2 regions of the Streptomyces sp. NPDC088733 genome follow, and region 2 is predicted to be linked to the other one. Evidence: riboswitches for the same ligand, from Rfam matches in the RefSeq annotation. Region 2 holds a riboswitch; the other holds the start of a gene.

Evidence for each region. Region 2 has a riboswitch for S-adenosylmethionine ahead of ACIP64_RS03660 (glutathione S-transferase C-terminal domain-containing protein). Riboswitches for the same ligand answer to the same signal wherever they lie in the genome.
Region 1: another riboswitch for S-adenosylmethionine. It lies ahead of thrC (threonine synthase); the one in region 2 lies ahead of ACIP64_RS03660 (glutathione S-transferase C-terminal domain-containing protein).

What each region holds. Positions count from the first base shown of each region.
Region 1 covers NZ_JBIVLH010000019.1:75,777-81,037, reverse strand. Annotated here, with positions in the region: gene groL (chaperonin GroEL) at 1-1,076, opposite strand, end outside; gene ACIP64_RS29270 (cold-shock protein) at 1,441-1,647, opposite strand; gene ACIP64_RS29265 (ubiquitin-like small modifier protein 1) at 2,074-2,352, opposite strand; gene thrC (threonine synthase) at 2,403-3,695, opposite strand; SAM riboswitch class I at 3,714-3,841, opposite strand; gene ACIP64_RS29255 (glucosyl-3-phosphoglycerate synthase) at 4,013-4,990, shown strand; gene ACIP64_RS29250 (trehalose-6-phosphate synthase) at 5,192-5,261, shown strand, end outside.
Region 2 covers NZ_JBIVLH010000002.1:62,141-67,401, reverse strand. Annotated here, with positions in the region: gene ACIP64_RS03675 (DUF6233 domain-containing protein) at 1-203, shown strand, start outside; gene ACIP64_RS03670 (phosphatase PAP2 family protein) at 300-938, shown strand; gene ACIP64_RS03665 (VOC family protein) at 966-1,385, opposite strand; gene ACIP64_RS03660 (glutathione S-transferase C-terminal domain-containing protein) at 1,600-2,382, opposite strand; SAM riboswitch class IV at 2,624-2,732, opposite strand; gene ACIP64_RS03655 (amino acid ABC transporter permease) at 3,342-4,355, shown strand; gene ACIP64_RS03650 (amino acid ABC transporter ATP-binding protein) at 4,352-5,128, shown strand; gene ACIP64_RS03645 (transporter substrate-binding domain-containing protein) at 5,176-5,261, shown strand, end outside.

The DNA of each region.
Region 1 (5,261 bases), on a different contig from region 2:
TCGTAGTCCGAGTCGCTGTTCTCGATCTCGGCACGGATCTGGTTGACCCGGCCCTGGATCTGGTCGGCGTCGCCGGAGCCGTCCACGATGGTGGTCTCGTCCTTGGTGACGACGACCTTGCGGGCGCGGCCCAGCAGCTCCAGACCGGCGTTCTCCAGCTTGAGGCCGACCTCCTCGGACACCACGGTGCCACCGGTGAGGATGGCGATGTCCTGGAGCATGGCCTTGCGGCGGTCGCCGAAGCCCGGGGCCTTGACGGCGACGGACTTGAAGGTGCCGCGGATCTTGTTGACCACCAGGGTCGACAGGGCCTCGCCGTCCACGTCCTCGGCGATGATCAGCAGCGCCTTGCCGGACTGCATGACCTTCTCCAGCAGCGGGAGCAGGTCCTTGACCGCGGAGATCTTGGAGTTGACGATCAGGATGTACGGGTCGTCGAAGACGGTCTCCATACGCTCCAGGTCGGTGGCGAAGTACGCCGAGATGTAGCCCTTGTCGAAGCGCATACCCTCGGTGAGCTCCAGCTCCAGACCGAAGGTCTGGGACTCCTCGACGGTGATGACGCCTTCCTTGCCGACCTTGTCCATCGCCTCGGCGATGAGCTCGCCGATCTGGGGGTCAGCGGCGGAGATGGAGGCGGTGGAGGCGATCTGCTCCTTGGTCTCCACGTCCTTCGCCTGCTCGAGCAGGGCGGCGGAAACGGCCTCGACGGCCGCCTCGATGCCACGCTTCAGGGCCATCGGGTTCGCACCCGCGGCCACGTTGCGCAGGCCCTCGCGGACCAGCGCCTGGGCGAGGACGGTCGCGGTCGTCGTGCCGTCACCGGCGACGTCGTCCGTCTTCTTCGCGACCTCCTTGACCAGCTCCGCGCCGATCTTCTCGTACGGGTCCTCGAGCTCGATCTCCTTGGCGATGGACACACCATCGTTGGTGATCGTGGGGGCGCCCCACTTCTTCTCGAGGACGACGTTGCGGCCCTTGGGGCCGAGGGTGACCTTGACGGCGTCGGCGAGCTGGTTCATCCCGCGCTCGAGACCGCGCCGTGCCTCCTCGTCGAACGCGATGATCTTGGCCATGTGAAGTGGTCCTCCCGGACTTGGGGTCCCCCCGCGACGCGCGGCCGCGGGGAAGGATTACTCCAGGACCGCGCCGGCGCCCGCGACGGACGGCCTGCCCTTCCGCCGGTTCCTTTCCGGCGGTCGAGCGGGCCTCACCCACTCGGTCCTTTGTCACTCTCAACGTCAGAGTGCTAACGCCAATGATTAGCACTCGCCCTAGGAGAGTGCAAGCCGCTCGGCCGGTCTCCCGCCAGGTGCCGGGGCGGGCGGGGGCGGGCGGGGGGCGCCGGACAGACGAAGGCCCGCCCCCGTTCAGAGGGCGGGCCTTGACATGTACGTTTGAGCGCGTCGGTGCGAGGCGCTCCGTGGCCGGTGCGCGGCGTCAGCCGGCGGCGAGACGGACCATGTCCGCCTGCGGCCCCTTCTGGCCCTGCGAGATCTCGAACTCGACCCGCTGACCTTCCTCGAGGGTGCGGTAGCCGTCCATCTGTATCGCGCTGTAGTGCACGAAGACGTCCGCACCACCGTCGACCGCGATGAAGCCGTAGCCCTTCTCCGCGTTGAACCACTTGACGGTGCCCTGAGCCATTCCTAACTCCCCTATTGCTGGCCTTTCGCAGGCCCGCACCTCGCGGACCCGGGTCAGACCTCACCCCCTACAGCCAAGGGGGCGTGCGCCGGAACGCGTCGACCGCGGCTGAATGTATCTGCACGAACGCTGTCTGCAACAGGTCAATCCGACGAGAAATCCGGGCAGGAGGAAAGGGAAGAACGGCTCGATCGGCCAATGATCCGGGGCAAGTCGGGCGGGACATATGACGCCAACACGACAATCATCGCAGGAATTTGGCGATAAATCGTCGACAGGGACGCCCCGGAAAGAGGGTTTGCGCAGGGCGTTGCAGAGGGTTGCGAGCCTCTGGAACAACTGTACAGCCCTTCAACTACCCCTCACGCACACAGGGGTGCCGGGAGCAACTCCCGGCACCCCTGCCCGTTCCACGGCGCTTCCGGCTCAACAGCCCCCGGCGACCGCGGGGATGATCGACACGGACGCGCCCTCGGCCACCGCGGTCTGCAGGCCCTCGGAGAAACGGACGTCGTCGTCGTTCACGTAGACGTTCACGAAGCGGCGGAGCTTGCCCGTGTCGTCCAGGACACGGGCCGCGATGCCGGGGTGGTTCTTCTCCAGCGACTCGATGACCTCGGCCAGCGTGCCGCCCTCGGCGGGGACCTCGGCCCGGCCGCCGGTGTAGGGGCGGAGGATGGTGGGGATGCGGACGTTCGCGCTCATGATGCGGGGTTCACCTTCGTTTCGGGACGGACGGCGATCGGCGGCCGGGGTCAGCCGGCCAGGCCGGCGGCGCGGAACGCGTCGAGGCTCGGGCGGATGGTGGCGGTGGGACGGGAGGTCGCGGCGACGGCGTCCAGGGTCTTGAGCCCGTCACCGGTGTTGAGCACGACCGTCTCGGCAGCCGGGTCCAACTGCCCGCTCTCGATCAGCTTCTTGAGGACGCCGACGGTCACGCCGCCCGCCGTCTCCGCGAAGATGCCCTCCGTACGGGCGAGCAGCTTGATGGCGTCCACGATCTGCTCGTCGGTGACGTCCTCGACCGCGCCGCCGGTGCGCCGGGCGATATCCAGCACGTAGGGGCCGTCCGCCGGGTTGCCGATGGCGAGCGACTTGGCGATGGTGTTCGGCTTCTGCGGGCGCACGACGTCCTGCCCGGCCTTGAAGGCGGTGGAGACCGGGGAGCACCCCTCGGCCTGGGCGCCGTAGATGCGGTACGGCTTGTCCTCGACCAGGCCGAGCTTGATCAGCTCCTGGAGCCCCTTGTCGATCTTCGTCAGCTGGGAGCCCGAGGCGATCGGGATGACGAGGTTGTCCGGCAGCCGCCAGCCGAGCTGCTCGCAGATCTCGTACGCGAGCGTCTTGGAGCCCTCGCCGTAGTAGGGGCGGAGGTTGACGTTGACGAAGCCCCAGCCCTCGCCGATCGGGTCGCCGATCAGCTCGCTGCAGAAGCGGTTGACGTCGTCGTAGTTGCCCTCGATGCCGACCAGTTCGCCGCCGTAGACGGCGGCCATGACGACCTTGCCCTCCTCCAGGTCGTGCGGGATGAAGACGCAGGACCGGAAGCCGGCGCGGGCCGCCGCGGCGCCGACCGCGCCCGCGAGGTTGCCGGTGGAGGAGCAGGACAGCGTGGTCAGGCCGAAGGTGCGGGCGGCCTCCAGGGCGATGGCGACCACACGGTCCTTGAAGGAGTGCGTGGGGTTGCCGGAGTCGTCCTTGATGTGCAGGCCGCCGGTGACGCCCAGTTCGCGGGCGAGGTTGTCGGCCTTGACGAGCTTGGTGAAGCCGGGGTTCAGATTGGGCTTGGTGGCCACGTCGGCGGGGACGGGCAGCAGCGGCGCGTAGCGCCAGATGTTGTTCGGACCGGACTCGATGCGCTTGCGGAGCGTCTCGGGATCGCCGGCGGGAAGGTCGTAGGCCACTTCGAGCGGCCCGAAACAGACCTCGCACGCGAAGATCGGGCTCAGCGGGAAGCGTTCGCCGCACTCGCGGCAGGACAGTGCGGAAGCGGGTCCGAAGGGGGAATCCGTGGACGCGACGTCGGTGACAGCAGTCTGCGCAGCCATGTCAGGCGAGGCCCTTTCTCCTCATCTTCCTCGCGGCGCATTTCGCCGCGAGACGGAATTGGCACCTTCCCCACCTGGACCTCGCGGTCGGCGGGAGGGTTGCCGGGGCTTCAACGGGCCGTTCCCTCTGCCCCTCTGGATGAGCGGTATGGCACCGGGCGCGGGGCCCGGGCATTTGTCGTACGAGGCGCGATCACCGCGGACATACGATGGTCATGCCTCGTGTTCTCGACTGTAACCGACGACCTCGAACCTGGTCACAGCCCGTCCGTCCTTCGAGACAAGCCGAAGAAGAGGGGCAGAAACGGAGCAACGCAGTGCTGGACGAGGTAGCCGGCTGGCTGCGGCGGCGGTCCTGGACCGCCGAGCGCCGGCCGCTGGGCCAGCTCCTCGCCGCGAAGCGGGCCGCGGGCCCGCGCGGAACGGTGAGCGTGGTGCTGCCCGCGCTCGACGAGGAGGCCACGGTCGGGGCGATCGTCACGGAGATCCGCCGCGCGCTGATGTCCGACGCACCCGGGGCCGTGCCGCTGGTCGACGAGCTCGTCGTCCTGGACTCGGGCTCCACGGACGGGACCGCCGCGGTCGCCGCGGCGGCGGGCGCGACCGTGGTCCACCGCGACGCGATCCTGCCGCGGCTGCCGGCCGTGCCCGGCAAGGGCGAGGTGCTGTGGCGCTCACTGCTCGCCACGCGCGGCGAGATCGTCTGCTTCGTCGACGCCGACCTGCGCGAGTTCGACACCCGCTTCGTCTCCGGGATCGTCGGGCCGCTGCTCACGGAGCCGGACGTCCAGCTGGTCAAGGCGATGTACGACCGGCCCCTGGAGGCCGGCGGCACGGTGGAGCCGGCAGGCGGCGGGCGCGTCACGGAACTGGTCGCCCGGCCCCTGCTCAATCTGCACTGGCCGCAGCTCGCGGGCTTCGTGCAGCCCCTCGGCGGCGAGTACGCGGCGCGGCGGTCACTGCTGGAGCGGCTGCCGTTTCCCGTGGGGTACGGCGTCGAACTGGGGCTGCTCATCGACGCGCTCAACGCGGTCGGGCTCGACGCGCTCGCGCAGGTCGACGTCGGTGTGCGGCACCATCGGCACCAGGACGGGCAGGCGCTGGGCCGCATGGCCGCGACGATCTACCGCACGGCGCAGACGCGGCTGGCGCGGGGGCACCTGGTGCGGCCCGTCCTCACGCAGTTCGAGCGGACCGCGGAGGGGTTCGCTCCGCGGGTGCATGAAGTGACGACGGAGGAGCGGCCGCCCATGATCTCGATCCCGGAGTACGTGCGGCGCCGCGAGGTTGCGTGACGCTGCGGGGGCTTCGGTGCGGGTGCGTCGTGGCTGAGCGCGCAGTTCCCCGCGCCCCTGGGGGGTCGTGGGCTGGGCGCGCAGTTCCCCGGGCCCCTGAGGGGGGCGTGGGGTGGGCGCGCAGGTCCTTGCGGCCCTGGGGACGCTCGGGTGGCGTAGCGCACACGTTTGCGGGTGGGGATGCGTGGCTAGGCTGGCGGCATGGTCGCATCGCATGGCGCGCGGGTTCTGGTGGCGTCCAATCGCGGGCCCGTCTCGTACAGCCTCCGGG
Region 2 (5,261 bases):
CGGCCGGCTGGCGCCTGCAGCATCTCCCGGACGGCGAGGGCGGCTCCGTCCGTGCGGTGCTCCACCGGGGAGACTGCCCGGACGCGGCCGGCGGCTGGCTCTCCCAGAACGAACTCGGCATCGCTTTGGCGATGCCCGACATCACGCCCTGCCCCCGCTGCCACCCCGAGCGCGCGTTTCCTGACGCGAGCGGTCCTCAGTGAAGAATCCGGCGGTCACGCGCGTTCGCCGAGTGGAGTGCTCCAGCAGCGGGCGGCCCGGCTGAAGCGCGGTATTTCCGCTGTACGACAATGCCGGGTGTGATCATCCGTGAACGGGACCGTACCGTCCGCCTCGAGCAGGAAGGGCCCGCGTCTCCGCGACCCGCCGTGCGGTCCCTGGCCAAGCTCATCACGGACGTCCTGGCACCCGCGTATCTCCTCACCGTGATGCTGCTCGCGGTGGGGTGGCACAGCGGGCACGGCTCTGGGCTCGCCTGGGCGGCGGGGGCGGCGGCGGGAGCCGTCGGGGTGCCGATGACCGTGGTCGTCCTCGGGGTGCGGGCCGGACGGTTCACGGACGTACATGTGCGGATCCGGCGTCAGCGCGCGGTCCCGTTGGCGACCGCGATCGCCTGCGCCGTGCTCAGCGTGGTCCTTCTTGCTCTGCTGGGCGCACCGCGTGAGCTCACCGCGCTCGTCGTGGCCATCCTGAGCGGACTCACGGTCGGTGGCCTGGTGACGATCTGGTGGAAGGTGTCGGGGCACACCGCGGCGGTCGGCGCGGCCGGTGCCATACTCACCGCCGTCTACGGCGCACCGATGGTGCCCCTCCTCCTCGCGGTGATACCGGTCGGTTGGTCCCGCGTGGTGCTGCGCGACCACACCGTCGCGCAGACCGTCGTCGGGTTCCTGATCGGCTCCTCTGTCGCACTGGCGATCTTCTTGCCGTTGCGCTGACGTCCCTCCGGCCCCGGGTGGTCGTCGTCAGTCCGGCTCCGACGGGTTGACGGCGACGAGCTCGACCTCAAAACCGTCGGTGTTCTCCAGGTAGGCGGCGTAGGCCTGCTCGCCGCCGGCGTGCGGGTGGCGGTCGGGAAACATCAGGCTCCAGCCGTGCCGCGTTGCCTCGGAGGCCAGATTCTCCACGGTGTGGTGGTCTTCGACGTGGAACGCCAGATGGTTCAGTCCGGGCCGGCACCGGTCGTGCCGGACGGCGGTCAGGGCGCGGGACTCCTCGAATACCAGGTAAGTCGCTCCGAGCCGCCAACTGCGGCCCTCGTCCCAGCTCTGGAAAAGCGTGTACCCCAGGGCTTCCAGCAGCCAGCCCATGGAGGCGACGGCCCGCTCCAGGTCGGGCACCCAGATCTCGACGTGGTGCAGCATCCCGCCCGCCGGCCGGGTCATGCCGCCACCGCCGGGGCGGGCTCAACCGGCTTGAACACCATGGCCGGACCGGTGGCCCTGCTGCCCGCTCCCTCGGTGGCCTTCGCCCGCGGTCGGACGGTGGCGTACGTCGACCCCATGGGGTTCGGCATCGTGGATCTCCCGTGAGACATCGGCGGTCTTGTGAACCCAGCACCCTAGTGGTGCCCGTCCGGAGGGTGCTCCGGGAGCGGCATCAGCCTCCCTGGGTTGTACGTTCCTCCGGCCGGGGAGACCTGAAAGCCGCGTACTGCCGTGGGAGGCGGCGGACGTAGGCCGTGAGGTGCCGGTACGGGGAGAGCACACCGTCCGTGAGGTCCGTCAGGGCGACCCACAGGTCGACGTCCGCCGCGGTCAGCCGTTCGCCCAGGACGTAGGGGCCCGGTCCGCATGCCAGTCGGCGGTCCAGCAGGCCGAGCGCGGTGAGCAGTTGTTCCAGGGCCTGGGCACGGTCGGCAGGTGCGCCCGTGGCCGCCTCTTCCGCCGGGCGCACGATGTCCTGCTCCACCAGGTCCTGAAACGCACCGATCTCGGTCACAAGGTCCAGGGGACACAGGCGTGCCGCGTCCCCCAGGCGGCCCGCGAGGTCGCGGAGGATGTCCGGGGTGTGGTTGCTGACGACTCGTCCGGTCCACCGGTCGCACAGGGCGGGTACGGTGAGCGGCCCGTCGTAGCCGTGCCAGGTGGCCTCGTACGCCGCGCGCAATGCCGCGGGCGCGGCCGCGTCGGGCGACGCCGGCGGAACGACCGTCGTGACGACGGTGTCCCGGAGGCCCAGGAGGTCGAGGGTGACGGCGACCCGCCGCGATTGCGGGCATCGCGCCGAAAGGAACAGCTCGTAGCGGCACGGAGCCGGGTAGAAGCCGCCGGCGGCGTCGGCACCGATCCGGCTGCGGAAGCGGTCCGGACGGGGCGTGCGGGGCAGCGCGGTACAGGACGCGGGGAAACCGGGATCACGTGAGATCGTCGTCTCGGGCATGCGCTCTCCAGGGCGTGGCGGCCCCCGGTTGCCCTCGGGCAGCGGCGGGCGGGACGGCTGACGGCCGGTGCGTGCTCGCACCCGGCCCCTGAGTCGGTACTGCGTGAGGACTCACCGAGGTCAGCCGGTCGTGCCGAACGCGCTGCAGACACGCAGGAAGTCGATGTGCAGCCGGCGGGTGAGCAGCGCGGACCGTGCTGTGGACATGTCCGCCTCCCCGGCTCGGGGCCCGCGTGACGCGGGACCGCGCTTGTCCCGCCGCGCCGGCGGGACCCGGTCGTCACCCGGGGCACCCCACCGCGATGTGAGGGTTGCCGGTCAGCGGGCCGGGGCCGATGACCCGTGGGAGCCGCGACACGGCACCACGGGCGCTGACAATCGTGACCGTCGGCACCAGTGTTGGGCCGCCGGACGCGGCGCGTCAAGAAGGCGAGGGGCGTCTCACCACGGCATCCGGCATGCGAGACAGCGTCGTTGACATTCTCTTCGGCCCGTGTCTAACTTACGCCGCAGAACGGTCCCGGACGTCGGCGGCAGGCTCAGGCCGGCCGCGCCAACGCCTCCCAGGCGGAAGGCTGTCCGGGCCGTCCCGACGACTTTTCGGCAGGCACGAGGCCCCGAGCGGGGCGGAACGGTGGCGGTGACGCGATGTACGCGACCCCGGGGACGGCAGCGTGGCGGCGCCACGGCCTCGTCCCGGCGTACACGCAGCGGCCCGTCGGTCTGGCCCGCGTCAGCAGTGCCCTGTGTCGCCTGTGTTCCGCGCCCTGTCGCGCGCGCTGTCAAGGCTGACGATCACTCCCTGAACGCCGGCACCTCCCGCTGACGCGGTGGGCGTGCCCGCCTGTTCCGCCCCGTTCCGCTCGTCTCCCCGTGCACTCCGTACCGCCGAGGTGTCGTTCGCCCTGCGGTCGGCCGTCGCCTGCGCGACCGGGTGCACCCGTCCGCTGGAGTCCCCGATGAGTGAACCCCCTGGCACCGCTGTGTCCGACCGCTCGGCGCCACCGGCCCGGGCGCCCGCGAAAGAGCCCGGTGACGTGCGTGGTCCCGCACCGCGACCGCCGGCGGAGCAGCGGGTGCTGCCCCTGCGCCGCCCCGGCCGGTGGATCGCCACGGCGGTCGTGCTCGTCCTGGCCGCCCAGATCGGGCACGGCCTGCTGAGCAACCCCTTCTTCCAATGGGACCGCTTCGGGTACTGGTTCGTGCGCCCGGTGATCCTCGACGGACTGCTCATCACCCTGGAGGTGACGGCGTACAGCGCGGTGCTCGGTCTTCTCGGAGGCATCGTGCTGGCGCTGGCCAGGCTCTCCGGCAGTCCCGTACTGCGGGCCGTCAGCTGGACCTACACCTGGCTGTTCCGGTCGGTCCCGCTGATCGTCGTGCTGCTGTTCCTGTACAACTTCAGCGCTCTGTACCGTACGTTGAGCCTCGGCGTGCCCTTCGGCCCGGCCTTCCTCACCTTCGACGAGTCGAGGCTCGCCACCGACATGGTGGTCGCCGTCGTGGGGCTGAGCCTCAACGAAGCGGCCTACGCCTCGGAAGTGGTGCGCGCCGGCATCCTCTCGGTGGACCAGGGCCAGCACGAGGCGGCCGCGGCGCTCGGCCTGCCCAAGCGCTACCAGTTCGCCAGGATCGTCCTTCCCCAGGCGCTGCGGTCCGTCGTCCCCAACTACGTCAACCAGCTGATCGGCCTGATCAAGGGGACCTCGCTGGTCTTCTACGTCTCGCTGCTCGACCTCTTCGGCTCGGTGCAGAGCATGGGCAGCACCTACCCGGGCGACATCGTGCCGTTGCTGCTGGTAGCCACCGTCTGGTACGTGATCCTCACCAGCGTCGTCTCCGTCGTCCAGTTCTACGTCGAGCGGTACTACTCGCGCGGCGCTCTGCGCATCGTTCCCGCGACTCCCGTGCAGAAACTCCGTGCCGCGCTCCGCCACCTGCCGGCCCGGATCCGGACGGGGGCCACTCCATGAGCACCGACATCCGGCCGGCCGCGGTCGAGGTCCACGACGTGCACAAGTGGTACGGCGCCCACCAGGTGCTGGACGGGGTCAGTCTGACGGTGCGTCCGGGAGAGGTCACCGTCGTCCTCGGGCCCTCCGGCTCCGGAAAGTCCACCCTGCTGCGTGTGATCAACCATCTGGAGAAGCCCGAGATCGGCCACGTCAGCCTGAACGGCGAGCTGATCGGCGTCCGCAGGCACGGCGAGCGGCTCAGGGAGCTGAGCGAGCGGGTCATCCTCACCCAGCGCAGCCGGATCGGCTTCGTCTTCCAGAACTTCAACCTCTTCCCGCATCTGACCGTGGTGGACAACGTGGCCGCCGCCCCCGTGGCGACCGGAAGGCTGCGCAGGCCGCAGGCCCGCGAACTGGCCCGCACCCTGCTCGGCCGGGTGGGGCTCGCCGACAAGGCCGACGCGTACCCCAGGCAGTTGTCGGGCGGGCAGCAGCAGCGGGTGGCCATCGCCCGGGCCCTGGCGCTCCGTCCCGGCGTCATCCTCTTCGACGAGCCCACGTCCGCGCTGGACCCCGAGCTGGTCGGCGAGGTGCTGTCCGTCATCAAGGACCTGGCCACCGGCGGCACCACCCTCCTGGTCGTGACGCACGAGATCGGCTTCGCCCGCGAGGTCGCGGACCGGATCGTCTTCCTCGACAACGGACGGATCGTCGAACAGGGCCCGCCCGAACAGGTGCTGAACCACCCCGAACACGAGCGGACCCGTGAGTTCCTGAGCAAGGTGCTCTGATCCGCCGCTTCTTCCCGCCCACTTGCGACCCACGACCAAGGACGGTCATGCGCACCCTTCCCCGCCCTCGCGGCAGACTCATCCGTACCGTCACGGCCGCCGGCGTTCTCGCCCTCCTCACCGGCGGACTCGC